Regions from separate parts of the Priestia sp. D3YE.R1 genome, predicted to be linked through region 1. Evidence: a T-box and tRNA genes for the amino acid it is inferred to sense, from the RefSeq annotation. Region 1 holds a T-box; the other holds one or more tRNA genes.

Region 1 (15,459 bases):
TCCAAAGAAAAACGTATAGGCTGGGCCAGCTAAAGCCATTAACCCTACAGATGCTGGCAGCACAAGAAACATAATCGTTTGATATGTTTGATCAATTTGCTTTTGCAATACATTATAATCTTTATTCACAAATGAACGTGTAATCGTTGGTACAAGAGTCAAACCGAACGCAGTAGCTAATGAAACAGGGATCATCACAAGCTTTGGAACATAAGACTGAACAATTCCGTTCATGGACTCCGCTATTTCTTTTTGTCCAGCCGCTACCATCGCACGGTTAAATGTGAATTGATCCACATACTGATACAGCGGAATAGCTAAGCTGACAAATACATATGGCAATGAATACGTAAGCAGCTCTTTAAAAATGGATAAGGTAGAAATACGCGTAGGCGTTACCGTCTGCTCGTTCACCATTTTATCGAGATGAGGCTTTCGTTTTTTCCAGTACCAAATTAATACGGCCAGTCCAGCAAGAGCTCCTACAAAAGCCCCCATTGTAGCAAATCCAACCGCTAATGCAAGACTCCCATGTACAACTTTGATGACAATATAGGTCGATGCTAATAAAAAGACAACCCGCACAAGCTGTTCAACTACTTGTGAAACGGCTGTTGGTCCCATAGACTGGTGTCCCTGGAAAAATCCTCGCATTAAACTCATCATCGGTACTACAATTAACGCAATACTAACCATTCGCATAACCATTACTACATCTTCTAAGGAGTTATTTAAATCAGAACCTCCCAGTGTAATTCTAGACATAACAGGAGCTAACGAATATAAAAGTAAAAATGCAAGTATTCCTGTGACAAGCATTAATTTCATGCCGGCCCGGTACATTCTTCTACTCGTATAATAATCACCGAGTGCATTATATTTTGACACAAATTTCGATACGGCCATTGGCATACCGGCTGTAGCAATACTTAAATAAATAGCATATTGGTTATATCCGTAACCAAACAGTGCTCCCCCTACGGTTCCAACAAGGATCGCAAATGGAAATAAATAAATCATTCCCAAGATTCGGGATACATACGTGCCAAGCGTTAGCACAAAGGTCCCTCTTAACAATTTTGAATCAGACATACGTTTGCCTCCGATACTTAATGTTACATACTGATAATAATGATAGAATTGAAAAGAAGCAAGTGACAGTATACACTAAGAAAGGTCTTATACTCACTCGCACTCGTCAACAAACTAAAAAAACAAAGACTATAGCCCATTTTATCCAATGTTGAGAGATTTGTCAGTGAACAAACTAAAATTTTTTAAGAATAGACAGGTTGGTGAAAGTATGATATATGATGTAGTCGTAATCGGAGGAGGACCTTCTGGTTTGATGGCATCGATTGCAGCTGGAGAGTCAGGTGCAAACGTATTATTAATTGATAAAGGCAATAAACTCGGACGAAAACTTGCCATTTCTGGGGGCGGACGCTGTAATGTAACAAACCGCCTTCCGATTGATGAACTTATTAAACACATTCCAGGAAACGGACGCTTTTTATACAGTGCGTTTTCTGTTTTTAATAACGAAGATATCATCTCCTATTTTGAAGGCCTTGGAATTAAATTAAAAGAAGAAGATCACGGGCGTATGTTTCCGGTTAGCAATAAAGCTCAATCTGTTGTTGATGCATTAATTAGCGAACTTCACCGTCTTCGTGTGACAATTCGTACAAATACAGCCGTTAAACGCGTAACCTATGAAAACAACACCGTGAAAGAAGTTGTGCTTCAAAACGGAGAAGCAATCCAAACGAAAAGCGTTGTGATTGCAGTAGGTGGAAAATCAGTGCCTCATACAGGTTCGACAGGAGACGGTTATCAATGGGCAAAAGATGCGGGGCATAAAATTACTGAACTTTACCCAACAGAAGTTCCTATTACATCTAGCGAACACTTTATTAAAACCAAAACGCTTCAAGGTCTATCGCTTCGTAATGTAGGATTAAGCGTGCTTAATAAAAAAGGCAAGCCTGTCATTACTCATCAGATGGATATGATTTTCACTCACTTTGGCATTTCTGGTCCCGCCGCTCTTCGCTGCAGCCAATATGTCGTTAAAGAGTTAAAGAAACAAAAAAGCAACACTGTTCAAATGTCTATTGATTTATTTCCTAGCCAAAATGAAGAAGAGATTTTTCAAAAATTAGCCAAAATGACAAAAGAAGAGCCGAAAAAAGCGATTAAAAATGTTTTAAAAGGTTTTGTATCTGAACGCTATCTATTATTTTTACTCGAGCAAGCAGACATTGATAGCCAAGCACTAGCGGGACAGATTCAGCATGAAAAACTGAGAGAGTTCTCGAGAATGTGCAAACGATTTGAATTTGCTGTAAACGGCACGCTTTCTTTAGAGAAAGCATTCGTCACAGGAGGCGGCGTATCAGTTAAAGAAATTCACCCAAAAGAAATGTCTTCGAAATTTATGCAAGGCCTTTACTTCTGCGGGGAAATTCTTGATATCCACGGATATACTGGAGGATACAATATTACTTCTGCTCTTGTAACAGGCCGTTTGGCGGGGAGTAATGCAGGAGAATTTGCAACAAGCCTAGCATAATATGCTAGGCTTTATACATAACCATGGCTGAAAAACAGTACACTTGCTCATCACGATCAACATCCACTGTGACTTGATATTTAATATCCACGACGTCTTCATCTTCTAATTTTCGTAAAAATCGGTTCACCGCAAACTCTAAATCTTTTTCATGCTCTTTATCAAACATTTTCACTTGTATCACAGCTTCTACCACCTTGTCCTATCAAATTTGTTTCAATCAGAATGGACTGCTTCTCTCAATGATGGCTTTTGTACTGATTTTCAACTTCTTCCTACCTTTATTTTTATGAAGACTTTTATAGATTTAGTCATCATTTGTTTTGCTACTATCATTTTAGTCGGATGGCAGAAGTTTAATTCAAAAAAAGAGGTTGAGACATAACGAACTTAATCCAATCTAAAGACGAACAAATGGGATACATGAGCTGAACCGCTTGTAACACGGCAGTCGATTTTCATGCAAGACGTCGCCTTTCCCTCCAATCAACTGCTAAAAGGCACGAAACAAAAAAAAGAACCACTAATCAAACATGTTGATTAATAGTTCATTTTTCACTTCAACTGAGATACTTTTATCCCAGCCTCTTTTTTATTTATTAACCGTTTTTCCTTCCCACTCTAACATGCCGCCAACCATATTTGTTACTTTATGTCCTTGTTCTTGAAGGTAGTAACATACGTTTTCACTGCGGCGGCCCGAACGGCAAATGAAAATATATTCTTTGTCTTTATCAAAATAATCCAAGTTAACTGGAATATCATTCATACGAATGTGTTTAGCAGTTGGAATCATCCCTTCTGCTACTTCTTCATCTTCGCGCACATCAACTAAATGAAGTTCTTCTCCATTTTCAACGCGTTTTTGAAGTTCTTCAGGCGTAATTACTTTTACTTCTTCCATCTTCGTCATTCCTCTCTATTCTTTCATTCAGCTTGCTATCGCTATTGTAGCAAATTCAAATACCTTTATGCCACTAAATAAGAAAAGCTTAAACAGCACCCTGCCTAAGCTTTTCCAATTGTAGTTAAAGGTTTGACTAAGCTCTTAAGATCAAACCCGAAAGCAAGGCACATCTACTTAAGTCTAGAACACAAGCTACTCTAGCTCTTTCACTCTGGAGTGTATCTAAAAAAAGAAACAAAGAAGACCACTCGACCAAGTGACTCTATCATTGGCTAACCAGACTACTTCGTTCTTACTTTCAAAGATTTTGACTAAGGGCCTGATGTCAACCCCGAAAGGGGGACATCAGGCCCTTAGGTCTAGAACAGACCCCCTGACTGCTCTTTAGTCAGGGGGTCTGTTCTACATCAATACTTAATTAGCTACGATGTTTACTAATTTACCAGGCACAGCAATTACTTTGCGCACTGTCTTACCTTCAATGAACTCTTGAACGTCTTCATTAGCCATTGCAATATCTTGAAGCTCTTCACGAGACGCCTCAGCAGGTACGTTTACTTTCGCACGTACTTTACCGTTAATTTGAACGACAATTTCCACTTCATCATCTACAAGTTTTGCTTCGTCAAACGCAGGCCAAGCCTCATACGAAATTGTATCTTCGTGACCTAGTTTGCTCCATAATTCCTCAGTCGTATGAGGACAAATTGGTGCTAATAGCTTCACAAATCCTTCTACGTATTGCTTTGGCAGCACGTCAACTTTGTATGCATCATTGATGAATACCATAAGCTGAGAGATACCTGTATTAAAACGGAGGCCTTCGTAATCTTCCGTTACTTTTTTCACCGTTTGGTGATACACGCGTTCAAGCGTAGTGTCATTGCTTTCTTGAACCTTGCTGCTTAATTCACCGTTATCGTCAACAAGTAAGCGCCATACACGATCTAAGAAACGGCGTGCACCATCAAGCCCTTTTGTTGACCAGGCGATTGACGCATCTAAAGGCCCCATGAACATTTCATAAAGGCGAAGCGTATCTGCTCCGTGGCTTTCTACGATTTCGTCTGGGTTTACAACGTTACCTTTTGACTTACTCATTTTTTCATTGTTTTCTCCAAGAATCATACCTTGGTTAAACAGTTTTTGGAACGGCTCTTTTGTTGGAACTACGCCGATATCATATAAAAACTTATGCCAGAAACGAGCATATAATAAGTGAAGAACAGCGTGTTCAGCTCCACCGATATAAATATCAACCGGCAACCATTCTTTTAATTTATCTGCATCTGCTAACGCTTCACTGTTTGTTGGATCAATGTAGCGTAAGTAATACCAGCAGCTGCCTGCCCATTGAGGCATTGTATTTGTTTCGCGGCGCCCTTTTTTGCCTGTTTCCGGATCTACAACGTTCACCCAGTCATCAATGTTTGCTAACGGAGATTCACCTGTGCCTGACGGTTTGATTTCAGTCGTTTTTGGTAACACAAGCGGAAGCTGATCTTCAGGAACTGCAGTCGTTGTGCCATCTTCCCAGTGAATAACAGGAATTGGTTCACCCCAGTAGCGCTGACGACTGAATAACCAGTCACGCAGACGGTATGTTACTTGTTTTTCACCTTTTTCATTTGCTTGAAGCCACTGAATCATATTTGAAATTGCTTCTTCTTTATCTAAACCATTTAAGAAGTCTGAATTAACGTGCTCGCCGTTGCCTGTATAAGCTTCTTTTGAAACGTCTCCGCCCGCTACCACTTCTTTAATCGGCAGCTCAAATTTAACAGCAAACTCATAATCGCGCTCATCATGAGCAGGAACAGCCATAATTGCACCTGTGCCATAGCTCATTAGAACATAGTCAGCAATCCAAATCGGCATTCTCTCGCCGTTTACAGGATTAATTGCATAAGCACCTGTGAATACGCCCGTTTTGTCTTTAGCTAAGTCTGTACGCTCTAAATCGCTTTTGCTTTTAATTTGATCTAAATAAGCTTCTACCGCTTCTTTTTGTTCGGCTGTTGTAATTTTTTCCACAAACGGATGTTCAGGTGCTAAAACGGCATACGTTGCCCCAAATAGCGTATCAGGACGCGTTGTGAACACAGTAAATGTGTCCTCGTATCCATCGATTGTGAAGTGCACGTGAGCTCCTTCAGAGCGGCCAATCCAGTTGCGCTGCATTTCTTTAATACTTTCTGGCCAATCAAGCTCATCTAAATCTTCTAGTAAACGATCTGCATAAGCTGTGATTTTAAGCATCCACTGCTTCATTGGACGACGCTCAACCGGATGTCCCCCACGCTCACTTTTGCCGTCAATAACTTCTTCGTTCGCAAGTACTGTTCCTAGAGCAGGACACCAGTTAACAGCTACTTCATCCACATAAGCTAAGCCGTTTTTATATAACTGTAAGAAAATCCACTGTGTCCATTTGTAGTAGTTTGGATCAGTTGTATTAATTTCTCGCTCCCAATCGTAAGAGAAACCTAACGATTTGATTTGACGGCGGAAATTATTAATGTTAAGTTCAGTGAACTCAGCCGGATCGTTTCCTGTATCTAATGCATACTGCTCAGCAGGTAGTCCGAATGCATCCCATCCCATTGGATGAAGTACATTGTATCCTTGCATACGCTTCATACGAGATAAAATGTCCGTTGCTGTATAACCTTCTGGATGCCCAACGTGTAAACCCGCTCCAGATGGATAAGGGAACATATCTAATGCGTAAAACTTACGCTTTCCTTCATCTTCTGTTGTTCTAAATGTTTTATTTTCTTCCCAAACTTTTTGCCATTTTTGTTCGATCTTTTCATGATTAAAAGCCATACATAATCCTCCTTGTACGCTCCAGCTGTATTTAATTAAACTAAAAAACCCCTCATCCCTCAAACAAAGGGACGAGAGGTTGAATAAACTTCCCGCGGTACCACCCAAATTAGCACAATTATGTACTCACTCATTTTCCTTAACGCGGATAGACGGCAAATGTTACTTTACTTCACATTTACAACTCCAAGGTGAGTTCATGAACGCCCGTTTGCTGACTCGCACCACCCGTCAGCTCTCTTAGCTCGCTTCGTTCACTACTATTCCTTATCATAGTTTTTATATCATACTACCTTGTATTGTAAATAATATGTTCGCAAACTGCAAGTTGTTCAACGGATTTTGTAAAAGTTTCTGCACTGCAGCACTGCTTTGCTGCTAAATCCTCTCTTTCATTCTTATATATGAACAACTTCTCCCAAAAACATACATGCAGCGTAAAACAAAAAAAGAGATTGAGACATAACTAAGTCAATCTTATCTAAAGGTGAATAAATAGGATATCTGGACTCTTTGCTACAAAACTGTTGATTTCGTGCAAGGCTTTACCTTGCCCTCCAATCAGCAGCTTAAAGCAACTAAACGCGTAAGATCTACGTTCACCATAATAATGAAAAAATCCGAACGATTTATCGTTCGGATCTTCCTTCGGCTAAAATCCTTTTGTCTCAGCCTCTACTTTCTTTAGCAGCTATTATTAAATGCCAAATCCAAAAGAAAACAGGATAATCGCAAGTGCAAGACCAACAAGCGGAACAATTACCGTCATCGCTGCAACTGATCCATACGCATCTTTATGAGTTTCTCCGCAAATAGAATTAATTGTGGTGACGACATAACCATTATGAGGCAAAGAATCTAATACTCCAGAAGAAATAGCTACTACGCGATGGAGAGCTTCTGGATTTACACCAGCATCTAGATAGTGAGGGGCTAAGATTGGCAAAGCAATCGCCTGACCTCCTGAAGCCGAACCTGTCATCCCCGCGATAACACTTACCGCAATAGCTCCCCCAATCAACGGACTTCCTGGAATATGCGTCATAGCGTCTACAGCCACTCCAAACGCGGGAACAGCTTTAGCAACTCCTCCAAAACCTACGACAGCAGCTGTATTCCCAATCGCAATTAACGCCCCCAGCGTTCCTTCTGAGGCTGCGTTCCAAAACCCTTTAAAATGCTTTCGGTTCACAATATAAGTGACAATGATCCCGCTTAAAAGTGCCACAATCAACGCAGATTGCTGAAGTGGCTTATGAAGCGCAAAAGAAATAATGAGCACGACCACAAGCGGAAGCAAACTCAATAACGGATTAGGAAGAGACTGATTTTCCGTTACTGCTGGATCTTTTTCGCGTGATATAAAACGCTCTCCATTTTTAACTGCTTTTGAAATCAAGCGCTTTAACCACCAGTAGCCGAATACAGCCATCACTACCGCTACAACTAAACTAACTTCCCACCCTGCATACGGACTAGTCTTCAAATATTCAATTGGAATCCAGTTTTGGATTTCAGGAGATCCAGCCGAGGTCATCGTAAACGTAACGGAACCGAATGCTAAAGCAGCAGGGATAAACCGCCTCGGCAAATCCGCCTGTTTGAATAAGCTTAAAGCCATTGGATAAACAGAGAATGCTACTACAAACAGACTGACTCCTCCGTATGTTAAGACCGCACAGGCAAGTACAATCGCCAACACTGCTCTTTTCATTCCTAGTTTACTGACAATCCAGCGAGAAACACTATCAGCGGCCCCGCTGTCTTCCATTACTTTTCCAAAGACGGCGCCCAATAGAAACATTAAATACCAAGAGGCAATAAATCCTGTGAAACCAGACATGTAATTTCCAACAAAATTTGCTTCTCCTTCTTTCACCAGCTGTGGAAATAAAGGCATTCCGCTTGTTAACGCAACAACTAAAGCACTGAGCGGACCTGCTATAAATAAATTCATGCCTCTCATCGTTAATACAATGAGCAGCAATAATCCTCCAATTAATCCAATCATACTAAGCATGTTTAGCCCCCCATGAAGTCATATAATTAGAAAACGCTTACAATTTTACAGGTATATACTCCTTTCTTTGCTTGTCACAACCCCTACTATATTATTAAAGGAATACTGAAGACATTCCTACGTTTATTAAGCAGTCAAAAATAAAACCATCTCTATTTATTTAGAGATGGTTAATGAACGCTGACGTTTTTCTTTTAATTTATAATCGTATATCCATGTTGTACACATGCTGAATAGCAATAGCGCAATTAATAAATAGCACAGCGTAGACATATTAAACGCATCGAAAATAACGCCTCCAAAGAGAGGACCAATCATTTTACCTGCAGTAGCCATGCTGTTAACTACACCTTGATAAAATCCTTCTTTTCCAGATGGAGCCAACTGACTCGCAACAGCTGGAATGGCTGGCCAAACGAACATTTCTCCAATTGTTAATACAACCATTGCTGTTAAGAACTGCGGAAATGTTGTAGCATTCACCACGATGATGAAAGAAGCCACAAAAATAACCGTTCCAATTAGGACCTGTACTTTTAATGTTTTTGCTACTTTTTGAATGATGGGTACAATCAAAGGCTGGCCGACTACAATTAAAATCCCGTTAATCGTCCAAAGTAAACTGTAGCTAGAAAGAGGTATATTCAGCTCACGCGTATGCGTAGCAATCGTTGTTTGCCACTGAACATACGCTACCCAGCATAAGACATACCCCGTACATAAAATAAGAAGAGCAGTCAGCTTCGTTTTATGCCCAATGCTCCCAGCTTCATTAAGGACATTCGTTTGCCCAACGGTAACCGAAATATGACGATATGAAAAAATAGCAATAAGCAGAAAAATAACGTATAAAATTGTATTAGCTAAGAAAATATACGTAAATGAATAAGATGCTACAATGCCTCCTACCGCAGCGCCGATAGCCACTCCTGCATTTTGAGCAACGTACATCGCATTAAATGCTTTTCTTCCGCCTTGTGGCCAAACGGATCCTGCCATTGCATACATAGATGGAAAGACAATACCAGATCCAAACCCTACAACAACCAAGAGAACAACGTATGTAGGCCAACCATGGAAAAACACGAGTCCCACTAATGCAATAAGAGTAATAATAATTCCTGATAAGATGGATTTATATCCTCCGATTTTGTCAAAAAGTGTTCCCCCTAACAAATTACCCACTACGCTTGCAGCAGAATTCAGCATAAGAACCACTCCTGCAACGGATAACGACTTTCCTAAATGTTCATTTATATAAATTGTATTGAGAGGCCATAAAAATGAAGCTCCCGTTACGTTTACAAGCATACCAATAATCAAAAACCAAAGTGATTTGGGCATTGATCTCCCCCCTATCTATTCGAATGCCAACGTACATTCTAGTCTTTTCTTAAAGGGTTCGCAATGCTTTTACATATAGACAATTTATTTGAAATTCGCTGACTATTTAAAAAGGTGATTTCACATGACAATATCATGCAAAATCACCTTTTCACCGCTTATTTTTGCTTCGAACGAACCGGCTGTGCACGCTTGCTGTTTCGTGCTTTTAATTCTTTTACCGGATCAAAATCTTTTCCTAGCTCAATGTCATTGCTGTTGATCCCGTTTTTTGTTTTTTGTTCCGGGTTATTTTGATTTGAACGAGTTGCCATAAAATCCTCTCCTTAATGCTGAGTTGTGATTAATTTATTTTGCAGCTGCTGAACTTGCAGACGCATGCGATATAGCTGTTCTCTTTGCTGTGCATTTGCACTGTGAGAAAACTCTTCAATTTCTTTATAAGCATTTTCTAATTTTTCCTGTGCTTTTGTATATTCAGTGTCATTGTAATGTTCTTGCTTCATGCCTTCCTGCAACTGACCTTGTCCAAAGCGAATAGCATCTTCACACTGCTGCATAAGTTGATCCACTGCTTGACGAGTTGTCATTCTCTATTCCTCCTATTCGTTCATTTCTGTCTTATTTTGCGCAACTTTACTCTCCTTTACGACAAGAAGAACCTGTTAAATATAAGCATCCTAAATTTGTTTGGCACTTTTTCACGTTTTTGATACAATTTGTTGATGTATATTGCATGTAAAAAGGAGGTTGCTGATTTGAATCAGACAAACCCATTTCCGTATAAATCTGAAAACAAACGTTATCATACCTGGAATTACCACTTACGTAACCACTTTGGCCATAAGGTATTTAAAGTAGCCTTAGATGGAGGATTTGATTGTCCAAACAGAGACGGCACGGTAGCTCACGGCGGCTGTACGTTTTGCAGCGCTGCCGGTTCAGGAGATTTTGCTGGAAACAGAGCGGATGATCTTGTGACACAATTTAACGAAATCCGTGAAAAAATGCATCATAAATGGAAAGACGGAAAATACGTTGCTTACTTTCAAGCATTCACTAACACTCATGCTCCTGTTGAGGAGCTTCGTGAAAAATATGAAGCGGTCTTAAAGCTTCCTGGAGTTGTTGGACTTTCTATCGCCACACGACCTGACTGTCTCCCCGACGATGTGGTGGAATACTTGGCTGAATTAAATGAACGAACTTATCTATGGGTAGAGCTTGGACTGCAGACTGTTCACGAACGAACTTCACTGCTTATCAACCGGGCACATGATCATCAATGCTATGTAGATGGTGTAGCAAAACTTCGAAAACACGGTATCCGCGTTTGTTCTCACATCATTAATGGCCTGCCTTTAGAAACACCTGATATGATGATGAAAACGGTACGAGAAGTAGCGAAATTAGACGTTCAAGGAATTAAGATTCACCTGCTTCATTTGCTAAAAGGAACTCCTATGGTCAAACAGTATGAAAAGGGCCTTGTTGAATTTCTTTCATTTGAAGAATACGTAAAGCTTGTATGCGACCAGCTCGAAGTGATCCCTTCTGAGATGATTGTTCATCGTATTACTGGTGATGGACCGATAGACCTCATGATCGGACCGATGTGGAGCGTGAATAAGTGGAGCGTGTTAAATGCCATTGATCAAGAGCTCGAACGTCGCCAAAGCTATCAAGGAAAATATTATGAAAAAGAGTTGATGGAAAGATGAAAATAGAACGTATCCTGCCTTTTGCCCGCACGTTGCTCACTAATGCTGTGGCCGAAGGAGATGTCGCGATTGATGCCACGGCAGGAAATGGACATGATACATTGTTTTTAGCTAATTTAGTCGGAGATGCAGGTCATGTATATGGATTTGATATTCAGCCCCAAGCCATTCAAGCAACTCAGCAGCGATTGACAGAACATAATGTAGAAAACCGAGTCACGCTTATCCAAGAAAGTCACAGCAATATAAACCTGCTTCCTACTTCTATTAATGGACGAGTTACGGGCGCTGTCTTTAATTTAGGTTATTTACCAGGTGGAGATAAAGACATCGTCACCACTTCTGAAACAACAATCTCTGCAATTGAGCAGTTACTTGATTTGCTAGCACCTGAAGGAGTGATTGTGCTCGTTATTTATCATGGACACGAACAAGGGAAACAAGAAAGAGACGATTTACTAACGTATGTCCAAAACCTTGATCAAAAAAACGTCCATGTTCTACAATACAGCTTCATGAATCAGCAAAACAATCCTCCGTTCATCATTGCTATTGAAAAAAGATAAGCCGCATATGGCTTATCTTTTTAGCATTCGGTACAAGCGTCCGTTGATATAGAAAAAGTAGCTGAGTGCTCCCCCCGCTTTTATTAATCTACGTGCATTCACATGAACATGTTTTTGTGCCCGCACTTTTTGATCGGACAAATAAACGCCCAAGAGTCCCTTATAGATAAAGCAGTGAAAGTGATAATCCGGCAGTTTTTTAGCATATTCGTCCGCTTTTACAACAAAATGCAAAAAGCGATCCATCATTTGCTGATAGTGAGGATAATAAAAACAAAAGTTCAAATCTCCTCCTGCTTTATCTTCTTCTTGGTCAATTAAATAATCGAGTAAAATATGTAAACCTTGAATATAAGGAAAATATCCCGCTTTTATTTTCTCCGTCATTTCTTCGGTCATCTCTTCTTGAAAACTGTAAGCGACCAAACAAAAAATGCCTAACGTTGAACCAGAGCACGCTGAAAATTCATACCACTCCATTTCAGGAACACTGTGCCGGTGAGCATCGAACCAATTCTCTAATCGCGGAACTCTTTCCTTGATTTCAACATGCTTATGTATTTGCAAATCACAATAATAAGTAGCTAGTTCTAGTAAATGTGAAGAGACGATATGGTAATTACAGGCTTTTCGCAAGGACTGCTGACAAGTCTGGACAAGTTCCCCTAAGTATCCTCCGTCGTCTTTATCCGTTCGAAAACGATAGTAATCTCCAAGAGGTGCATGAGGAGTCAACGCATCTGGCATCGATTCATGTAAGGCTGCAAAATCTTTAGGATCGAGCGAATTGCTGCGGTCACATAAGTTATCTAAGTAATCGCTGATTGTTTGGTAGGCAACGATAAATTTTACGCATTCAATCATGTTTTCTTTCGCTAAAATCGATAGGATGCCGCCTCCTTCACAATGAAAAGTTTTTGTATCGATGCTTGCCAATGCTTGAGTGCGTAATTCTTTATTAGGAATCTCTTTTGCCCGTTCCCGCCAATGGTCAAGCTCATGATGAACGACGGGAAACACTTCTCGATAAATTTTTCTCATTAATGAAATAGGACGAGACGGAATCTTCATTTATTTTCACCTCAATTTCTGACAGCACTCATTAAATGTGAAGATCAACAAAGCTTTTCGCGTATGTAAAAACGTATTCTCTTTCAGGCTCATTAAAGATTTCGTGATACAGCTGAGACCATTCTTTGTAGATTTTTTCACTTAGCTCTATTTCATCAAACCACTGTCTAACAATCAGCTTTTCAATAATTTTATCTTCTCCTGCCTGCATCACAAGAAGCGGAACATCCGGCAAACGATCGATATCTTTAAAAGCTAAGTTAACAGCTTGAATCAATTCTCGGTACCATCTTACGGAAACTTTTGTAACGTACAGTGAGTCGTTTTCATCTTCATCTCGAACTTCTTGGTTTCTTGTTGCTTTTTCAACAGTGAGACCCAAATCAAAAAGTTTGTTCGGCATGACTTTATTTAATCCTTTAGATAACATATCTAAGTAAGCTGGTACTTGCTCTTTTAATCCTAAACAAGGTGAGGAAAGAATCGCACCCCATATAGGGAGATTCTTTGTCTGAAGCGTACGAATAACCGCCAATCCTCCCATACTGTGTCCTAACAGGAAAATAGGCAAATCATATTTCTGCGCTTCACGTACCCATTCTTCCACTTCATATACATATTCATCAAAGGATAGGATATGTCCTCTTCTTCTCGTTGTTAAGCCTTGGCCAGGAAGGTCTCCCATGATTACGTGCATTCCAACTGAACGCCACATCTCAATCAGCCAGCGATAGCGCCCGTGATGCTCCGCCGCTCCATGGACCATGACAATAACGCCTTTTGGATTTACTGCTTCCCATTTATGCATTTGAGTTACTCCTTCTTCCTTTTTTTGTTTACCTGCTTTAAAAACCTTTGTACACTTACATTAGAAGATTTACTACTTTTTTTCAACTAATAAAGGGAGATGATTTGATGATTTATCCGTATAAAGAAAAAATGCCTACCATTGCACCCAGCTGCTTCATCGCAGACTATGTCACGATTACTGGAGATGTCACCATTGGTGAAGAAAGCAGCATTTGGTTTAACACTGTTATTAGAGGAGATGTTTCGCCTACTATTATCGGTAAACGAGTAAATATACAAGATCAATCAACACTCCATCAAAGCCCAAATGCTCCGTTGCTTATTGAGGATGATGTGACAGTAGGACATCAAGTTATTTTACACAGCTCCATCATCCGCAAACGCGCGCTCATTGGCATGGGCTCTATTATTTTAGACGGTGCGGAAATTGGTGAAGGTGCTTTTATCGGTGCTGGAAGTTTAGTGCCTCCCGGTAAAAAAATACCACCTAATACTCTCGCACTCGGTCGACCTGCTAAAGTGATCCGCACTCTGACTGAGGAGGATTTAAAAGATATGCAGCGCATCCGTACAGAATATGTAGAAAAAGGGCAGTATTATAAGTCTATTAAGAAATCTGATTCTTCATTATAAAGGAAACGTTCCCTCAGAAAGTCATACTGAGGGAATTTTTTTAGTATCTCCACAAACTCTCTAATCATGTTCTATTCTCCCCACAATTGTAAAGAAATTTCCATATTAATTTACATCGTTTTAGTACTGCCTCCACAATTAAAGATTAAACTGAATAATAAAGACGTATTTATTGAAAAGGGAGCGACTCTATGAAAGCTAAGTTAATTCAGTATGTATACGATGCCGAATGCCGATTATTCAAAAGTGTAAATCAACACTTTGATCGAAAGCACTTAAATAGGTTTTTACGTTTACTAACTCACGCCGGCGGAGCCACGTTTACCATTGTGATAGCATGCTTGCTGCTATTTCTGCACCCTTCATCCGTTGCTTACGCTTGTGGGTTTTCTCTAGCTGTTAGCCATATTCCTGTTGCCATTGCTAAAAAGCTATATCCTAGACAACGGCCTTATATTCAACTAAAGCATACAAAAGTATTAGAAAATCCATTAAAAGATCATTCATTTCCATCGGGGCATACAACAGCTATTTTTTCGTTAGTTACCCCTCTGATGATTACTTATCCAGCCTTCGCTGCCATTCTTTTGCCTCTTGCAGTCACGGTAGGAGTTTCAAGAATTTATCTCGGTCTGCACTATCCGACGGATGTCATGGTAGGCCTGATACTCGGCATCTTTTCAGGTGCTGTTTCACTGAACATATTTTTAGTCTAATTGATAGGAGGAGTACTAATGAGAATTGCTTTATTTACCGATACATTTGCTCCGGAAGTTAACGGAGCTGCTAAAACACTTTATCAATTTACTCAGTATGTCAAATCAAAGCAAATTCCCATCCAGGTATTTGCTCCTGAATTTGCTCATAATCAGTCATTTTCAACGTATGTTCACCGCTCGCCCAGCATGCCTTTTTTCCTTTATCCAAACAGCCGCTTTTCATTGCCAAACGTTCTAAAAATTAAAAAGCAGCTGCAGGAATTC
Region 2 (15,459 bases), on a different contig from region 1:
ACTCACACAGCCGCAGTGTTTCCTACGTACCTCCTGGGCGAGACGCTACCGTCAGCTGGTATGGACCTGACTTTCATTTTAAAAATACGTACAGTGATCCTTTGTTGATTCGAGCGCAGGTACACGGGGGAGTCGTAAGCGTGGCCGTTTACTCTACTGATGCGATTGAATATAAGCCTCGCCGCGTGCCTTGGGCTTCTATTGATCAATTGCCGAAAGAGAAAAAAATTGAATCGCATGTTGATACTGAGCCTGCTGATTAATCATCTCTTCCAGCTTTTTATAACGAACACAAAAAAGCCTAAAGGGTATCCTTTAGGCTATTCAGTGATATAATTAGCAGCCGTAGTAGCCACCGTAACCACCGCTATAACAACTACATCCGATAATTACTAATAGAATAAATAATACAACTAATAAAGCGAAACCAGAACCAAATCCACATCCAGCATTAGACATATAAGCACTCCCTTTCAACGTGATTTTCTGTTGCTAAAACAAAGAAGGTTCAAACATGGGGTGTTTCTCATGGATAGCTTATTGTATGTCTGCCTAGACGTTTTGGTTTGCTTTTTTGCTCATTTTTTAAAAATTGGGCTTGTTTTCGTCTTTACAACTCGGAAAATGCAATTTCGTAAAAGTAAAGCTCATTTCCACTCTTCCTTTAAAACCGCGTAATAATATTCATCCCACCATCCTTTTTCAGTTGGAATACATTTTTTAAAATACCCTTCTCTTCTCATCCCGATCTTTTCCATAACACGATAAGAAGACGTATTCTCAGGTTGACAAGTAGCAATAATCCGATGGAGGTTCATTGTATTAAAGGCGTAGTCCACGATTGCTTTTGCCGCTTCTGACGCATATCCTTTCTGATGATAGAGAGAATTAAATACCCAGCCAATTTCATAAGTATGGTCCCCAAAATAGTTGAAAAAGACGATATGACCAATTAGGATTTTTTCGTTTTTTAATACAACTGGAAAATTTTTAATATTTTCTTCCATATTTTCATTTACAAATTTCTTCGCATCATCCTTACTAAAAACACCTTCTGGTATGTACTTCATGACATGAACATCAGATGTATATGCGTAGACATCTTGCCAATCTTCATAGTTAAATTTGCGTATTAGTAATCTGTTAGTCTCAATATTCATGTCGATCTCCCCTATCTCAAAGCTATCTTTCTATACGTTTGTTTCGATAGTAAAGAGATAAACACCTCTTTGCACCAAGTTACTGTTGTTTTTGTTGCCGCTTCTTTAAAAGAAGATAAAGGGACTCTGCGAAAAAGAAAAATAAAAGAGAAAAAAGGACAAATAATTCGGCCACTTCCATTACACGAAACGGGCTTAATGCATTGTATAGTGCCTGCAGTACGTTCGTTCCTTGAAAAAGATCAATTCCTACAGAAAGAGCGATCACAGATCCAAATAGCAGCAGGCTAACTCCAATAATTTTCATTCCTTTCACTCCTCACCTAATCGTTACTTACCTCATAGGTTCGTCATTTTCATTTACCGTCATGCAAAAGATGATTTGTTAAAAATTACATAATTATACGGTTTTTGGTCAAATTAATAAAAAATACAGTAAGGGTGCTTTCATTTATGCCTTCGTTCTTTAAAAATCAAAAATCTACAAATAATCTTCGCTCTCAGGCAAATCAAACAAGCAGTGAACAAGCAGAGTCTTCTTTTAAGAATTTGCTTTCTGAGAACCTTACCTTTATTAATAGGTACAGCTACTTTATTTAAAATTAAATCGCCTTCACGTCTAGCGTATCCTTTAGGTATCATTGTGTTATTTTTGTCGATTACAATCGCTAGTAATTTTCAAGAACACCTTTATGAAGGGCTGCACGTAGCGAGATTTCTTTTACATATGCCGCTATTTTCTATCGTACCTATACTGCTTCTGATTATCGCCTTTTTGAAAAAATAGGAAGAAGCAGCACAGATAGTATATCTCTAATAAATAGAAAAAATAGCGTTAAAATTATCGAGGTGATGTTCGTGTATATATGGTTTTATGATCATTTTGTTAATACCATCTTATTTCCGCTTACTTGTATCATGCTAGTGTGCCTATCACTAGGGCTGTATGCATACGTTAAGCTAAAAAAAATGAAAAGTGAAGAATAGATAGCTACTCCCTCATTTAAAACAAGAAAGATACAACAAGATAGAAAGCAACTGTTATTCCCGCTGCAATTAAAGCTGGCTTTAATTTATATTTGGCATATTCAATAACAGATAAATCTAATATTTTGGCGATGGTATTCGTATCGTCGCTCAAAGGTGAAGAAAATGCTCCAAAGGAACCGCTTGCAAACACCGCACCGATAATTAATGGCAAAGAAAGATCTGCAGAACTTGCAAGCGATACGCCAAGCGGCATTAAAATTCCCCACGTTCCCCAAGCAGATCCGATAAAGTAAGAAATAGCAGCTCCAAAGATAAACATAAAAGGAGTGACAAACATTTGAGGAATCCACTTAGAATGTGCCGTCACAAAATTTGAAAAACCTAAGTCTTCTGTAACAGCGGATAATCCCCATACTACCGATAACAGCAGAATAACGGACATTAAGTCATTACCTCCTGTGATAAAACCATTAAGCAAATTCTGTAATGTAAAGCGCTGAAACAAGAAAAAAATGAGGGTAATTAACGTAGTGATAATTAAAGCTACTACCATCGCTTCTAACACGTCTGCTTTAATAAATGCTTCAAAAAAGCTGTGGCTCTTATGATGTCCACTCCACCATGTTAAAAGTAAGGTAAGTGAAATCACAACAAGTAAAGGTACTAACAAATTCCAAGGCTTAGAAGGCAAATCCTTCGACACGCAAGGATGACAATCATGCCAATCTTTTTCGTCTTCTTCCTCGAGCTTCATAGGAGCGGTAGATGTTGAATGATGAAAAAAGCTGAAATAAATCCCTACTAAAATAATCACAATCGAAAAGAAATTATAAGGAATGCTTTGAATGAATAAAGAATAAGCGTCTTGTTTTATGCCTTGATGATCAATTGCCATTTGAATGATTGATACCATATATCCTACAAATGCCGTTGCCACGGGAATTAAGACGATAACAGGGGTAGCAGTTGTTTCAATAACAAACCCTAGCTCTGCTGTCGTCATTTTCACTTTTTTCAGCAGCGCTCTCATGATGGGCGCAATCGTCACAAAACGAAATGTGGGAGCACTAAATGTTCCAATAGTTGAAACATAGGTTAAAATAAGTGCTTTTTTTCTTGTATCAATTCTTTCTGCAGCTGTTTCCACAAAACCTTTAACTCCTCCAGCAATCTTAATCATTCCGATAAGCCCTGAAAACGCGTATAAAAAGACGACGATTTCTATATTACTTTTATTTCTAAGAGCTTGTACAACGTAGTGAAGTAGCTTTTCAACACCTCCGACAATCGAATGATCAATCAAATAAGCACCTACTAATAAGCCTAAAAACAACCCTGGCAACACTTGTTTGGTGAAAATAGCTATTGGAATAACAATTAAAAACGGTATAATTGAAAACCAACTAGATTCCATAGGACTCTCCCCTATCTTAAAAACCATATTAGATGTCTTCACGTATCGTTCATTAGCTTTTAATGTAACCCCAATAATATGTGTATATTCATGAAAACAATGCGTATAAACAGCACTGCTTTAATAAACTATTTCTGATTAAAAACAGCATCGTAAAAATCTTTATTTCTACAACAAAAAAAGCAGTTTGCACATGCAAACTGCTTTTGAAAATAAGCGGAAGACGAGGTTCGAACTCGCGACCCCCACCTTGGCAAGGTGGTGTTCTACCACTGAACTACTTCCGCGCATATATGAAACTAAAGATGCGGGTGAAGGGACTTGAACCCCCACGTCATAAGACACTAGATCCTAAGTCTAGCGCGTCTGCCAATTCCGCCACACCCGCGTGTGAATTAAAAGATAACTCTAAAATGGCAGGGGCAGTAGGAATCGAACCCACACTGACGGTTTTGGAGACCGTAGTTCTACCTTTAAACTATGCCCCTAGAAATGATTTCTTCAAAAGAACCTCGTTTCGTTTATTGACGACGCTATATTATAATAAAACATATATGGAATTTCGTCAATAGGTCTTTTTATGAATCACGACTAGTACTAGCCATTTCAAAAAACTGTGAGGCATATCACAGCTTTTTACACTCCCCTCCTCCAGTTGCAGTAGCTTTTAATCTCTACCATTGATTTTCAGTAAAAGCCTTTTTTAGGCACAGTGCGGAACTATACAAAATGTCTCCAAAATCGCGTGAAGACTGAAAGGATATGTAGGAGTGCAGATTTCATAGGAGGCACGTTTTTTTGAGAATCCGTATTAAAATCCACAGGTTCTCCCTCATTTCCCACAAGCGTACTGTGAGAAATCTTAGTTTCAATAGCTCCTGTTAGCTCGGATGCAAATTCTTCACTATCTATCATAACCATGGATTCAGTATTTAAAAATACTGAACGTGAATCTAAGTTAAAAGAACCAACTGCACTTAAACGCTGATCATAAACAACAGATTTCCCGTGAATTGAATAAGGCTTTTGATATTCATAAAGCTTTGAACCAGCTTTTATAACGCAATTCTTCACTCCCAAGTATGCAGAAAAAGCCATAGCATTTGGAGTGGATGTAATCGAATTAGTTAAAATAATTCTTTGCACTTTAGATTTTACTGACTTATCTATATACTGTTCCATCTCTTTTGTTGGTACAATATAAGGACTTTGAACGACAATGGATTTTTCAGCTTGCTGGGAAAGCTTAATAAACGTTCTCCATATAAAAGGGCTTTTATTCATTCGTTGAATAGGATTTGTAATAAAAGAAACCTTTCTTGTAGGCATCGTTGATTCTCTCCATACAATATAAGGATGGACAAAAGGTTCATTTGCTTTTTTGGCCTCTTCGTATTGATCTATTAACAATTTCTTTCCTGAAAGGCCACGAAATTGTTTAGTTTTCTTGAGCTTCGGAAAAGCTTTTCGGGTATACGGGTGGTTCCATAATTTCTCTACATACTTCTCCATGGAGACAATAACACTATTACTTTCTTGCTTTGTGTTATAAATCAGCACATCGCGGTCATAGACAAAATTTTTATCTGGTTGACTGGCCAAGTATTTATCTCCAATATTTCGTCCTCCACTAATACCTAATTGACCATCGACTACTATTATTTTATCGTGAAGACGGTTATGCCATGTCCAAGGTTTAAACATAGCAAAGGGTTCATAGTACTTTAATTCAATATTATGATGGGAAGCTAGAGCATAAAGAACATTTTTTCTCTTGCCTTTTAATCCGTGAGAGATCCCGTCTAACAGCACTCGAATACGTATACCTCGATCTGCAGCTTCGAATAAAGCGCCCATAAGTAAATCTGAAGAACGCCCTTTACCAATGGAAAAATATGCAATATCGATTGTGTGCCTCGCTTCTTGAATCATCTGCATCCGAACAAGCCCTGAAAAATAACCGTTTTCCAAAAGCATAACGCGGTCTGTGGATTCTTTCTTTCCATAAAAATTCTCAGTATTCATTACTTTTAAGTCTTTTCCCTTGTGCGAAGGGACATAAAACAGTACCACTGCAGTTACAAATACATATATGAAGTACAATACGACAATCATTATTAGTATATTTATTAGCATATTTCCTGTCACAATCCCTTTCCATTCTTATCGTTCTGTTTTTATTAGGATTCTTACTTTTTTAACTTCTATACCTTTTAAAATAAGAATGGAATGATGGATTATTTGTTACACCACTGTTGATTTCCGTGCAAAATTCCGCTTTCCGCAGGCGGCCGTTGAGCCTCCTCTTCGCATACGCTCCTGCGGGGTCTCACCTCTTCCGCTTTTTCTGCAGGAGTCTTCGCCTTGCCCTCCAAACAACAGCTAGAAGCACCTACATACATGAAATCTACGTTCATCCTACCAATAAAAAATCCGAACGAAGATTCTATGAGAAATTATTTCTGCAGAATCATACTCCCTATCTGTAATTTTTTTAAATAATTCTGGCATGTAATGAATTACTGGAAAATGAGCGTAAATACTTCTTACGCAAAAAAAAGCAGAAGTTCATTATCTTCTGCTTTTGCAATTTATACCCTATTGTGAACCTGCTCTAAGTAAAACAGCGGCTCTTTTATTGATTAAGGTCGTTTTCCATATCTTTTATATCTTGCTGAAATTCGTTTAAACGCTGACGCTGGGTTTCAGAAGCATTTTCAAGCGCGTTCTCAATTTGCTGAGAGGCTTCATTTACTTCACCTATCGCTTGCTTCGCTTCATGTCCATACGATGCATCATTTTTAGCTTCATTTGCCTGTTCATATGCATCTACTGCTTCTTTATGCCCCTGCTGTGCTGCTTGAAACGATTGTTGTTTATCTTTATTATATGGGAATTTTTTCATCATAGTGCTCCTTTCCATTTGTTCACTCTTTAGTGTGGCATTTTTCTACTTATTCATACGACGCTTCAATAAGTTAAAGCTAAGTGACTACTCCTCATAACAAATCACTCAATCATTTAAGGGCTCTATAAAATATCTTCTATCTCCTGAAATACTTTCTATATTTTACAGAAATGTATAATCACTTTCTTTAGCGGACATCATACGAATAGCTTATCTGAACGAAAAATGTATTGGGGTTGACTGCATGCACTTGTTTCTTTCCTTTTTGATCATTTGTGCAGGGATTATACGGATGGAAATGAAAAGATTACCTCAACACTCTCATAAAAAGGAACGGAACATTTTTATGGTGTTCATGACAATCAGTATCATAATCGCTCTTGCAAAAATCTTTCGGCTGCCTCTACCGAACCCTTCTGATTGGGTAGAAGTAATGTTTCAACCTTTAAGTCACTTATTATTCCGTTGGATCACTTAATTCGTGTATATGGCAAAAGGATGTGCTCATTTTGCTTAATGAAATCAATATTTCAGCTGCACAGTTTCGCAAATTAGTAACTTTATATAGCATCGGAAGCACAATTATTGTTGTACCTGCCGCTATTACAGCTGATGCTCATCAAGATGCCTGGATTGCAGCACTCTTCGGCGTAGCATCAGGAATTGGCTTAGTTTTGCTTTTTACCTCACTAGGAAAAATGTTTCCCACGCTTACGCTGATGGAAATGAACGAAAAAATTTTAGGCAAACTATTTGGAAAGATTGTTTCTGCTGTTTTTGTGTTATCTAATTTATTTATCAGCAGTCAAGTTCTTTACTATGTAGGAAATTTTCTTACCACTCAAATCCTTCCCTACACGCCGCTCACAGCCATCCACATTGCATTTATGGGTGTCGTCATCGTAGGAGTGCGTCTAGGAATAGAAGTGATTGCACGAAGTGCCGAGATTTTATTCCCTTGGTTTGTCGGATTGTTTGGACTTCTTATTTTGTCTATGATTCCGCAAATTAAAATAGAGTATATTCAGCCTGTGTTGGAAATACATCCAAAAGCTTTTATTCGTGCTGTTTTAACGTTTTTAAGCATGAGTTCTTTGACTTATACTATCCTGCTTATGATTTTCCCTTCACACACACCAGACACGAAAAAGGCAACTCAATCTTTTTATGCAGGTAATATAGCCGGTGGACTAGTGATGGTGACGTTAATCTTACTCGGGATTTTAGTACTTGGTCCTTATTACTCCCAAATCACCATGTTTCCAAGCTATGAATTAGGAAGAAGAATTGATGTAGGAAACTTTCTTCAAGGAATTGAAGTAGTCATTGCTATTTTGTGGTTCATTACTCTCTTTTTTAAGCTTTGCATTTACTTTTACGCTACTCTTTTGGGGTTTGCCAATGTATTTCATATAAAGGACTACAAGCTATTTTCTTTTCCAGTCGCACTCATCATGATTACACTTTCCCTTATTGTGTATCCAAGCGTTTCTTATCAAAAGGATTGGGATACAAAAACGTGGATTCCCTACAGCTTACTTGTAGGCATCCTATATCCACTTTTCCTTTTAATTGCAGGGTTTATTCAAAACAAAAAGCGGCGTTCTAGCAATGGATAAAAAGCCAAAAACCTTTCATAAAAAATGCTCCTTCAGTATAAGTAATTATTTTTCAGGAAAATATAACACTAATTATTTTCATGCTTCCATCGCTGGACTGTGTCAAATTTTCAACATTGCTGAAACCCGCTTTTTAACGTTACCGATGGGATTAATCGTTGCGACTTTTTCCATTATTGTGTACCCAAGCATTACTTATCAAAAAACATGGTTAGCCGAAACGTGGATTCCTTATAGTTTTTTGATAGGAGCTTTATATCCTTTTATTCTTCTTATCATAGGATGGATCCGCTTTAAACCTGCTAAAATAAAAATCAAAAAGATAATAAAATCCACATAAAAAAAAGCAGGTAGTCACCTGCTTTTTTATGCTTTAAGCGCTTGAAGCCCTGCTTGGTTTAAGAAATGCCAAGGCTTATTAAAGTGGGGTTGAAAGAAAAAGTCCATAAAGCCAAGCTCATCGATGGTCATTTCTTGCTGTACGCATACAGACAATGTATTGATTGCTTGAGTGGCATCAATTTTAGAAATAACCTGCGCTCCTACAATTCGTCTTGTTTCTTCTTCGTATACTACTTTTAACGTGATATTTTCGTACGTTGGCATGAATTCTGGTCGGTTATTTTCAGAGATTGTGATACTTTTCACATTCATATCAAAAAGAGAAGCCGCTGTTTCAGTTATGCCGGTAGACGCAACATTGTAATCATAAATATGCAACCCTGATGTCCCTTGTGTTCCCATATACTTAATCGTCGGCTTAACAAGGTTTTGAGCTACTAATGTTCCCATTCTAACCGCATTTGTAGCAAGCGGAATATAGGTATGTTTCTTAATCGGATTGTAGTAAATCGCACAGCTATCTCCGGCAGCAAATATATCTTTTTTGCTTGTTTGCATATATTCATCAACCACAATTGCGCCGTTTGGAAGCATGTCGACCTGTCCTTTTACTAAGTCTGTGTTTGGACGGAAGCCAACACACAAAATCACAAGATCCGCTTCGTATTCACCTTCAGTTGTCACTACTTTTTCAACACGTCCATCGCTGCCTGCAAATTTAGTAACCGCTTGGTTTAATGCTAATGTAACTCCGCGATTTTCAAACTCAGTTTCCATTAGGTTCGTAAATTCTGGATCAAGATATTTATTTAAAATGCGATCCGCACTATCAATAAACGTGACTTCTTTTCCATACACTTCGAAGGCTTCTACTAATTCTGCACCGATATAACCAGCACCAATTACGGCGATTTTTTTTGCTTGTTTTGCTTTTTCAATAATGTGATTGGCATGCTGATAATTTTTACAAAGCACAACATTATTTAGATCGATGCCTTCAAGGTTTGGAATAATCGGCCATGATCCAGTTGTCATTACTAATTTATCAAATGTATCTTCAAATTCTTCGTTTGTTTCTAAGTTTCGCACTGCTATTTTTTTGTCTTCTGTATCAATATTCGTCACTTCATGTTTCATTTTCATATTTACACCCATCTCCTGCAATTCAGACGGTGAAGAGTAAAATAAGCCATTTGCATCTTTTACGATCCCGCCTACATAGAGCGCAATTCCACAAGACAAAAATGAAACATTATCATTTCGCTCATAAACTGTAATTTTAGCTTCTGGATAAAGTTCTGCCATATTTTTTACTGCTGCTGTTCCTGCATGTGTACACCCTACTACTGCAATTTTCATAGATGATATCCCCCTTAGGATTATAGAAAATATGATATTGTGAAGTTATTCACATATATTGTGAAATGTTTCACATATCTTTTACAATTCTTATTATACAAACATGTTTGTCCTTTTTCAAGAGATATGTGAAAAAAATCACATACTTTTTTAAAAAAATATGTTACAGAGTTCTTTAAATAGCGTTGAAGCTTGATATGATGCGCTTTTTTTGTTGATGCGTTGCTGATGAAAAACTTCATCAGCTTTTTTTTTCACGTAGAAACTCACTATCCAATGCACTCTCCATACAAAAGAATAAGACGGATAAAAGAGTCACCGCTAAAATAGATACAGTGATTCCGCTCACAAGCAAGTCTGCTATATAAACTGATAGAAAAGTAAAAAAGATATCCACAAAAGCTGCAGATGTTATAAATAGTACTCTGTTCATCCTAGCATTCTTCATTAAAAAAATAAGTGCCTTTGAAAAAAGCTCTGTGACAGAGCCAAACACAAAAATAAAAAATAGAAATAAACATATAGCCCAGTAAGAGTCATATTCCACTCCCATCACTTTAAGGAAGCCTATAAAACCAAAAAAGTAGCTTCCCATTAAGATAGCTAAAATGATTAGCACCATCGTTCCTGCTATAAAGAACGCAATTAAACGATCCATTCCCTTGCTTTTTCTTTTCATTGTTCCACGCCACCTTGCTTACTCATCTCTTAATCCATACTATACCAAAAAAGTGCGATACCATGGTATCGCACTTTTCTACGTTACTTATCTTTTTTATCTTGAAGAGCTTGTTTTAAAGCATCCCCCAAGCTTGAACCAAATGCTCCGTCATCGTTGTATTTGTTAAGAAGCTTTCGTTCTTCTCGCTTTGAAATCTTTTTCTTTTTGTCCTCAGCTTTTTCCACTACTTGACATGAACGGCATTGGAAGTACGTCCCTGCTTTTCCTGAGTGAATTTCCATTCGTTTATGACATTGCGGACAGCGTCGGTTCGATAGTTTAGGGTCTTTTGCGCGTCTATAGCTGCACTCAAGGCTTGAACAAACGAGCACTCTGCCTTGCTTTGTTTTCTTTTCTTTTAAGAACGAACCGCATTCTGGACATTTAGAGCCCGTTAAATTATGGGGTTTGTACGTTTGATTACTTGTTTTTACTTGTTTAACCAGCTTTTCCGTTTGCTCACGAATATTTGTTAGAAACTCTTTTGCATTTCCTTTTCCTTTAGCAATGGCTTCTAAGTCACGTTCCCATTTAGCCGTAAGCTCAGGAGACTTTAACTCGTCCGCTACTAAGTCAATCAACTGCTTTCCTTTTTTGGTTGCATGCAGACGATTGTTTTGGCGATCAATAGATTCATTTTGCAGAAGCTTTTCAATAATATCTGCACGTGTTGCCGGCGTACCTAAATTATGTTTTTCCATTTGTCCAAGAAGATCTGCTTCTGTATAGCGCTGCGGCGGCTCTGTAAATGCACTTTTCATCTTTACATCCTGAATGAGCAGCTTGCTGCCTTCTTCCATATCAGGCAGCTTCACCGTTACTTCTGAGTCTCCGCCAGAAACTTTTTTGAAGCCTACATTCACGACTTGCTTTCCGCTTGCTACTAACTGTTCCCCGTTTACTTCAAGCTCTGCTTTAACCACTTCATACTCATATGCGGGATAAAATAATGAAATAAATCGCTTTGCAATTAAGTCATACAGCTTTCGTTCATCAGCTGATAGGTCTTGTAAAAACACAGGCTGATCCGTCACGATAATAGCATGGTGATCACTTACTTTTTCGTTATTAACCACTCGCTTTGGCAGCTGTGCATTTCTTAAAATTGGACGAACCTCTTCTTTATATACAGCAGAGATGCTTTCCAAACGCTCTTTCATAGTAGAAACCATATCTGTTGTTAAATAACGGGAATCAGTACGTGGATAGGTGACTAACTTATGCTGTTCATATAGCTTTTGAAGTACATTTAATGTCTTCTTAGCAGAGAAGTTAAAGCGTTTGTTAGCATCTCGCTGCAGTTCGTTTAAGTCATAAGGAAGCGGCTGCGCTTCTTTATGCATTTTGCGCTTAATTGTTTTTACAACTGCCTCACCTGATAATTTTGAGTGCAGCTCTTTTGCGCGTTTTTCATCAAAAATGCGCTTTTCACTGCCCTTTTGCCAAGCTGCTTCAAAAGATGAAAACTGAGCTGTAAGCGTCCAATATTCACTAGGTTTGAATGTGTTAATCACTTGTTCACGCTCAATTATCATCGCAAGCGTCGGTGTTTGGACCCTTCCTGCCGACAATGGTTCTTCGTATTTAGTCGTTAACGCTCTCGTTACATTTAAACCGATAAGCCAATCGGCTTCTGAACGGCAAACGGCTGAATCATACAATCGATTAAACTCTTTTCCTGGCTTTAACTGTTTAAACCCGTCACGAATTGCTTTATCCGTTTGAGACGAAATCCAAAGGCGTTTAAACGGCTTGTTCCAGCGTACCTTGTCCATAATCCAGCGTGCTACAAGCTCTCCTTCACGCCCTGCATCAGTCGCAATAATTAACTCTCCAATATCCTTTCTTTTTGCTAGATCGGATACTGTGCGAAACTGAGAGCTCACTTTACGAATTACTTTTAATTTCATTTTCTCAGGCATGATTGGCAGATCTTCTAATCGCCATGTTTTATATTGGTTATCATAATCCTCTGGTGTTTGTAATTCAACTAAATGACCAAGTGCCCATGTTACGACATACTTTGGCCCTTCAATATACCCTTTTTTTGTTTGTGTGCTGCCAAGTACGCGCGCAAGATCACGTGCTACACTTGGCTTTTCTGCTAATACAAGTGATTTCATTTTATGTATACCTCCAATTCACTTGTTCCATTATACATGATTGTATACTTTTTGTACGACTTCAAGGTTAAGTTTACATAATACTATTATAATAAATAAAGCTGAAGAATTTCTCTTCAGCTTCTGGCTACTTCTTTTTATAAAATAGTCGCGAAATAATTAAACCGATAGCTCCTAAGACGATAAATAACAGGGCCCGGATAGCTATTGGGATAAAAGGTAAATCATATAAAATGAGTTTAAAAAGTGTTAAGAACAAAATGCCCACGCCGACATACGTTGCTGTTTTAAACGTTTTAAGTGATCCTATCACGAATGCAGCAATGGACAGCACTAGCCAAACGGCCGTCATAATAAGCGTTTGTGTATTAGCGGAAAAATCATTGGTGCCAGCGACCGTCACTTCCGTTGCAAAAATTAAAGAAAGAATAGAAAAAACAATACTTCCTCCAATTTTGAACGTATCATGCTCATCTTTTTCTGTTTTTTGAATGCTGATCCATATAAATACTAGAATAGACGCTAACACAACAAGCCAATTTAATGTAGGAAAAGACAGCACTTCTTCGATTGGCGTAACTAAGATATACGTGGCGCTCAATATATAAATCGTATAAGAAAACAGTTGATGAAGAAGATTTTTATACGTCATGGCTATATAGTAAACAGCCAGCCCTTGAATCACATATAAAATCACTCCTTCTCTTAAATCGACGAGCTGATGAATAAAAAACGCTACTGCAACAATTAAATAGGTAATAAAAAATTCAAATTTCTCTTTAGAACTTCTTGCTGCGTAAGCACCGAATGCGTAAATAATAACTAACGCAAGCAGCACCAGTGTAGTCGTGCCATCGTTGAAAACGGCGAGCAGCCAGCCGTACGTAACTGCTAAACTTGATAAAAGAGTAAACGCATATATTTGCAGTACGGACTTTGATAGAAAAAAACTAGAAAGTAAGCATAAATGCTGAATAAGAATCGCCATACCTAATAACTCTTTTACACCATTATCGCCAACAAACGAATAGTAAATCAGCAGGGTAAGATTTAATAGTACCGCAGAAAGCACATATAAAATAGAATATTTTTGTTTGACTGCCACATATAAAAAGGCTATATACAGAAGCGTTTCATAGCCGACGAAAACGAGCGCATTAGGCGAATTACTTTCAATTAGAAACGGAACTAGTACGCCTCCCACTGCGCTAATAATCCCTAATGCCTGCGAACGATAAAAGACTGTCGCAATAATCCCTAGGATAATCCAGCTCGCATTTAGGATAAAAGCAAGCGTTGGTCCCGTTAAATGATACAGGCTATGCATCGCAAACGTCGTTAACATGAGAATAGGAACGGCTCCTCCTACAAGTACTTGCCCGAGCACCAGCCTGCCCTTTTTAATTTGGAAATGACCTGTCACAGCAAAACCTATCGAAACAACAAAGCCGAGAACAACTTTTGCTTTTTCATTCATTAACCCATAGTCAGAGGCTGCTTTAAATCCCCATAGCACGCCAATGATAAACACAAAAATAAAAATTCTCGGCAGCCATGTTTGAAAAAGAACTTTTTCCCAATCAACGGGTTCTTCTATTGCCTGTGAGCTTTTAGCAGCTGTTTGAGCAGGACGTTTAATCGTCTCCTGGCGCTGCTTGGGAGGAGCGTGAACTGCTGGTCTAGGAGAATTTGTTTTATATACGAGCGACTTTAGCGTGGCTACGTCTTCTTCTAAACTGCTTATTTTTCGTTCAAGCTCTTCTATCCTTTCTTTTTCCATATTTCCTCACCCTTTCTCTTTAAAGTATTTGTGATTTTTATATGTATATCTTACAGAACTTAACTATTATACCATTAAAAGGAATATCACTTAGAAACATTCTATTTTTAGCAAAAAAAAATACAGCGCCCTTTTCAAAAGAAAAGTTCGTTGTATAGGATGGGCCGCATTTTTTTATGTCACTTTCTCGCTGTATGTACTATGAAACCCCGCTTCGATGTGGGCTACTTGAAAACTATGGTGACCAATTAAATATTTAACAATATCCACACGATCAATTTTACCAGGCTTATTGTTCATTGCTTCTCGCACCATAGATTGAAATGTTTCTTTGCAAAACTTCTTTTCATGAAGCAGAATCGTTTCACAATACTCTTCATGGTCTCCTTCTGAAATACGATAATAATGCATTTCTTTCACCCCTTTTTAATGTTATACCTATTACATACCCCAAATATTGCTATTTTAACAAATTAATTTTATTATTCTTTATTTTTCCATTGGTATATGGTTTACAGAGCAACGTTTCGAAACTCATCGTTATAAATGCTAATTTGAAGACGCTGAGAAAAACGTTCTTCTTCAATGTAGGTCTCAGGCATTAATCCGACAGGATATACCTTCGGGTTTTCGCCACTTCCTAATATGTATACATACATCTTTCCTTCGTTTGTATATCGAACCTTCGTCGAAATACCTCCTTGCCTTTGAAGAGGCGCATAAACAGCTCTTACATTATCTCTGATTTCTTGTACAAACCCATGGAGTTCAACATCTGAATCATAATAGTGGTTTGCTTCATACAAGCCGTAAATACGAGACTTATCGATATCACATAATATGTTCCAAAATTCAGATAAATCTTCTTGGAACAACACTTGAATAAAATTTCGTGCAGCTTCTTGCTGTTCTTTTGTTAGTTCTTTTGTTAGCGCAAACTCTTCGTTTTTTAACATCTCAGTCACCTCCCTTATGTATGTAATACGACAAGAGATACAAATAACCTCTTTTTTCAGCTTATTAGCAACCAATTTATTTTTTGC

The links. The T-box of region 1 lies ahead of leuS (leucine--tRNA ligase). A T-box ahead of a tRNA ligase gene usually reads a tRNA of that ligase, here a tRNA-Leu.
Region 2: it encodes a tRNA-Leu, which carries the amino acid that the T-box ahead of leuS (leucine--tRNA ligase) is inferred to sense. The anticodon was not compared.

Annotation. Positions count from the first base shown of each region.
Region 1 covers NZ_JBLTHW010000001.1:41,748-57,206, reverse strand. Annotated here, with positions in the region: gene ACOZIR_RS00325 (polysaccharide biosynthesis protein) at 1-1,092, opposite strand, end outside; gene ACOZIR_RS00320 (NAD(P)/FAD-dependent oxidoreductase) at 1,304-2,575, shown strand; gene ACOZIR_RS00315 (sporulation protein Cse60) at 2,580-2,759, opposite strand; gene ACOZIR_RS00310 (rhodanese-like domain-containing protein) at 3,168-3,479, opposite strand; gene leuS (leucine--tRNA ligase) at 3,897-6,311, opposite strand; T-box leader at 6,376-6,594, opposite strand; gene ACOZIR_RS00300 (GntP family permease) at 7,009-8,331, opposite strand; gene ACOZIR_RS00295 (MDR family MFS transporter) at 8,488-9,675, opposite strand; gene ACOZIR_RS00290 (hypothetical protein) at 9,834-9,989, opposite strand; gene ACOZIR_RS00285 (YtzC family protein) at 10,002-10,265, opposite strand; gene ACOZIR_RS00280 (TIGR01212 family radical SAM protein) at 10,434-11,396, shown strand; gene ACOZIR_RS00275 (class I SAM-dependent methyltransferase) at 11,393-11,962, shown strand; gene ACOZIR_RS00270 (tetraprenyl-beta-curcumene synthase family protein) at 11,975-13,033, opposite strand; gene ACOZIR_RS00265 (alpha/beta fold hydrolase) at 13,065-13,841, opposite strand; gene ACOZIR_RS00260 (gamma carbonic anhydrase family protein) at 13,949-14,476, shown strand; gene ACOZIR_RS00255 (phosphatase PAP2 family protein) at 14,668-15,192, shown strand; gene ACOZIR_RS00250 (glycosyltransferase family 4 protein) at 15,211-15,459, shown strand, end outside.
Region 2 covers NZ_JBLTHW010000003.1:389,325-404,783, reverse strand. Annotated here, with positions in the region: gene ACOZIR_RS20400 (VanW family protein) at 1-263, shown strand, start outside; gene ACOZIR_RS20395 (YjcZ family sporulation protein) at 337-459, opposite strand; gene ACOZIR_RS20390 (GNAT family N-acetyltransferase) at 648-1,160, opposite strand; gene ACOZIR_RS20385 (hypothetical protein) at 1,240-1,467, opposite strand; gene ACOZIR_RS20380 (Na+/H+ antiporter NhaC family protein) at 2,164-3,564, opposite strand; tRNA gene ACOZIR_RS20375 (tRNA-Gly) at 3,780-3,851, opposite strand; tRNA gene ACOZIR_RS20370 (tRNA-Leu) at 3,871-3,952, opposite strand; tRNA gene ACOZIR_RS20365 (tRNA-Trp) at 3,979-4,052, opposite strand; gene ACOZIR_RS20360 (phospholipase D-like domain-containing protein) at 4,285-5,679, opposite strand; gene ACOZIR_RS20355 (hypothetical protein) at 5,809-5,943, opposite strand; gene ACOZIR_RS20350 (hypothetical protein) at 6,200-6,469, opposite strand; gene ACOZIR_RS20345 (GerAB/ArcD/ProY family transporter) at 6,982-8,091, shown strand; gene ACOZIR_RS20340 (hypothetical protein) at 8,084-8,431, shown strand; gene ACOZIR_RS20335 (FAD-dependent oxidoreductase) at 8,458-9,792, opposite strand; gene ACOZIR_RS20330 (YrvL family regulatory protein) at 10,034-10,471, opposite strand; gene ACOZIR_RS20325 (DNA topoisomerase III) at 10,555-12,636, opposite strand; gene ACOZIR_RS20320 (DUF2339 domain-containing protein) at 12,764-14,416, opposite strand; gene ACOZIR_RS20315 (hypothetical protein) at 14,591-14,827, opposite strand; gene ACOZIR_RS20310 (hypothetical protein) at 14,929-15,372, opposite strand.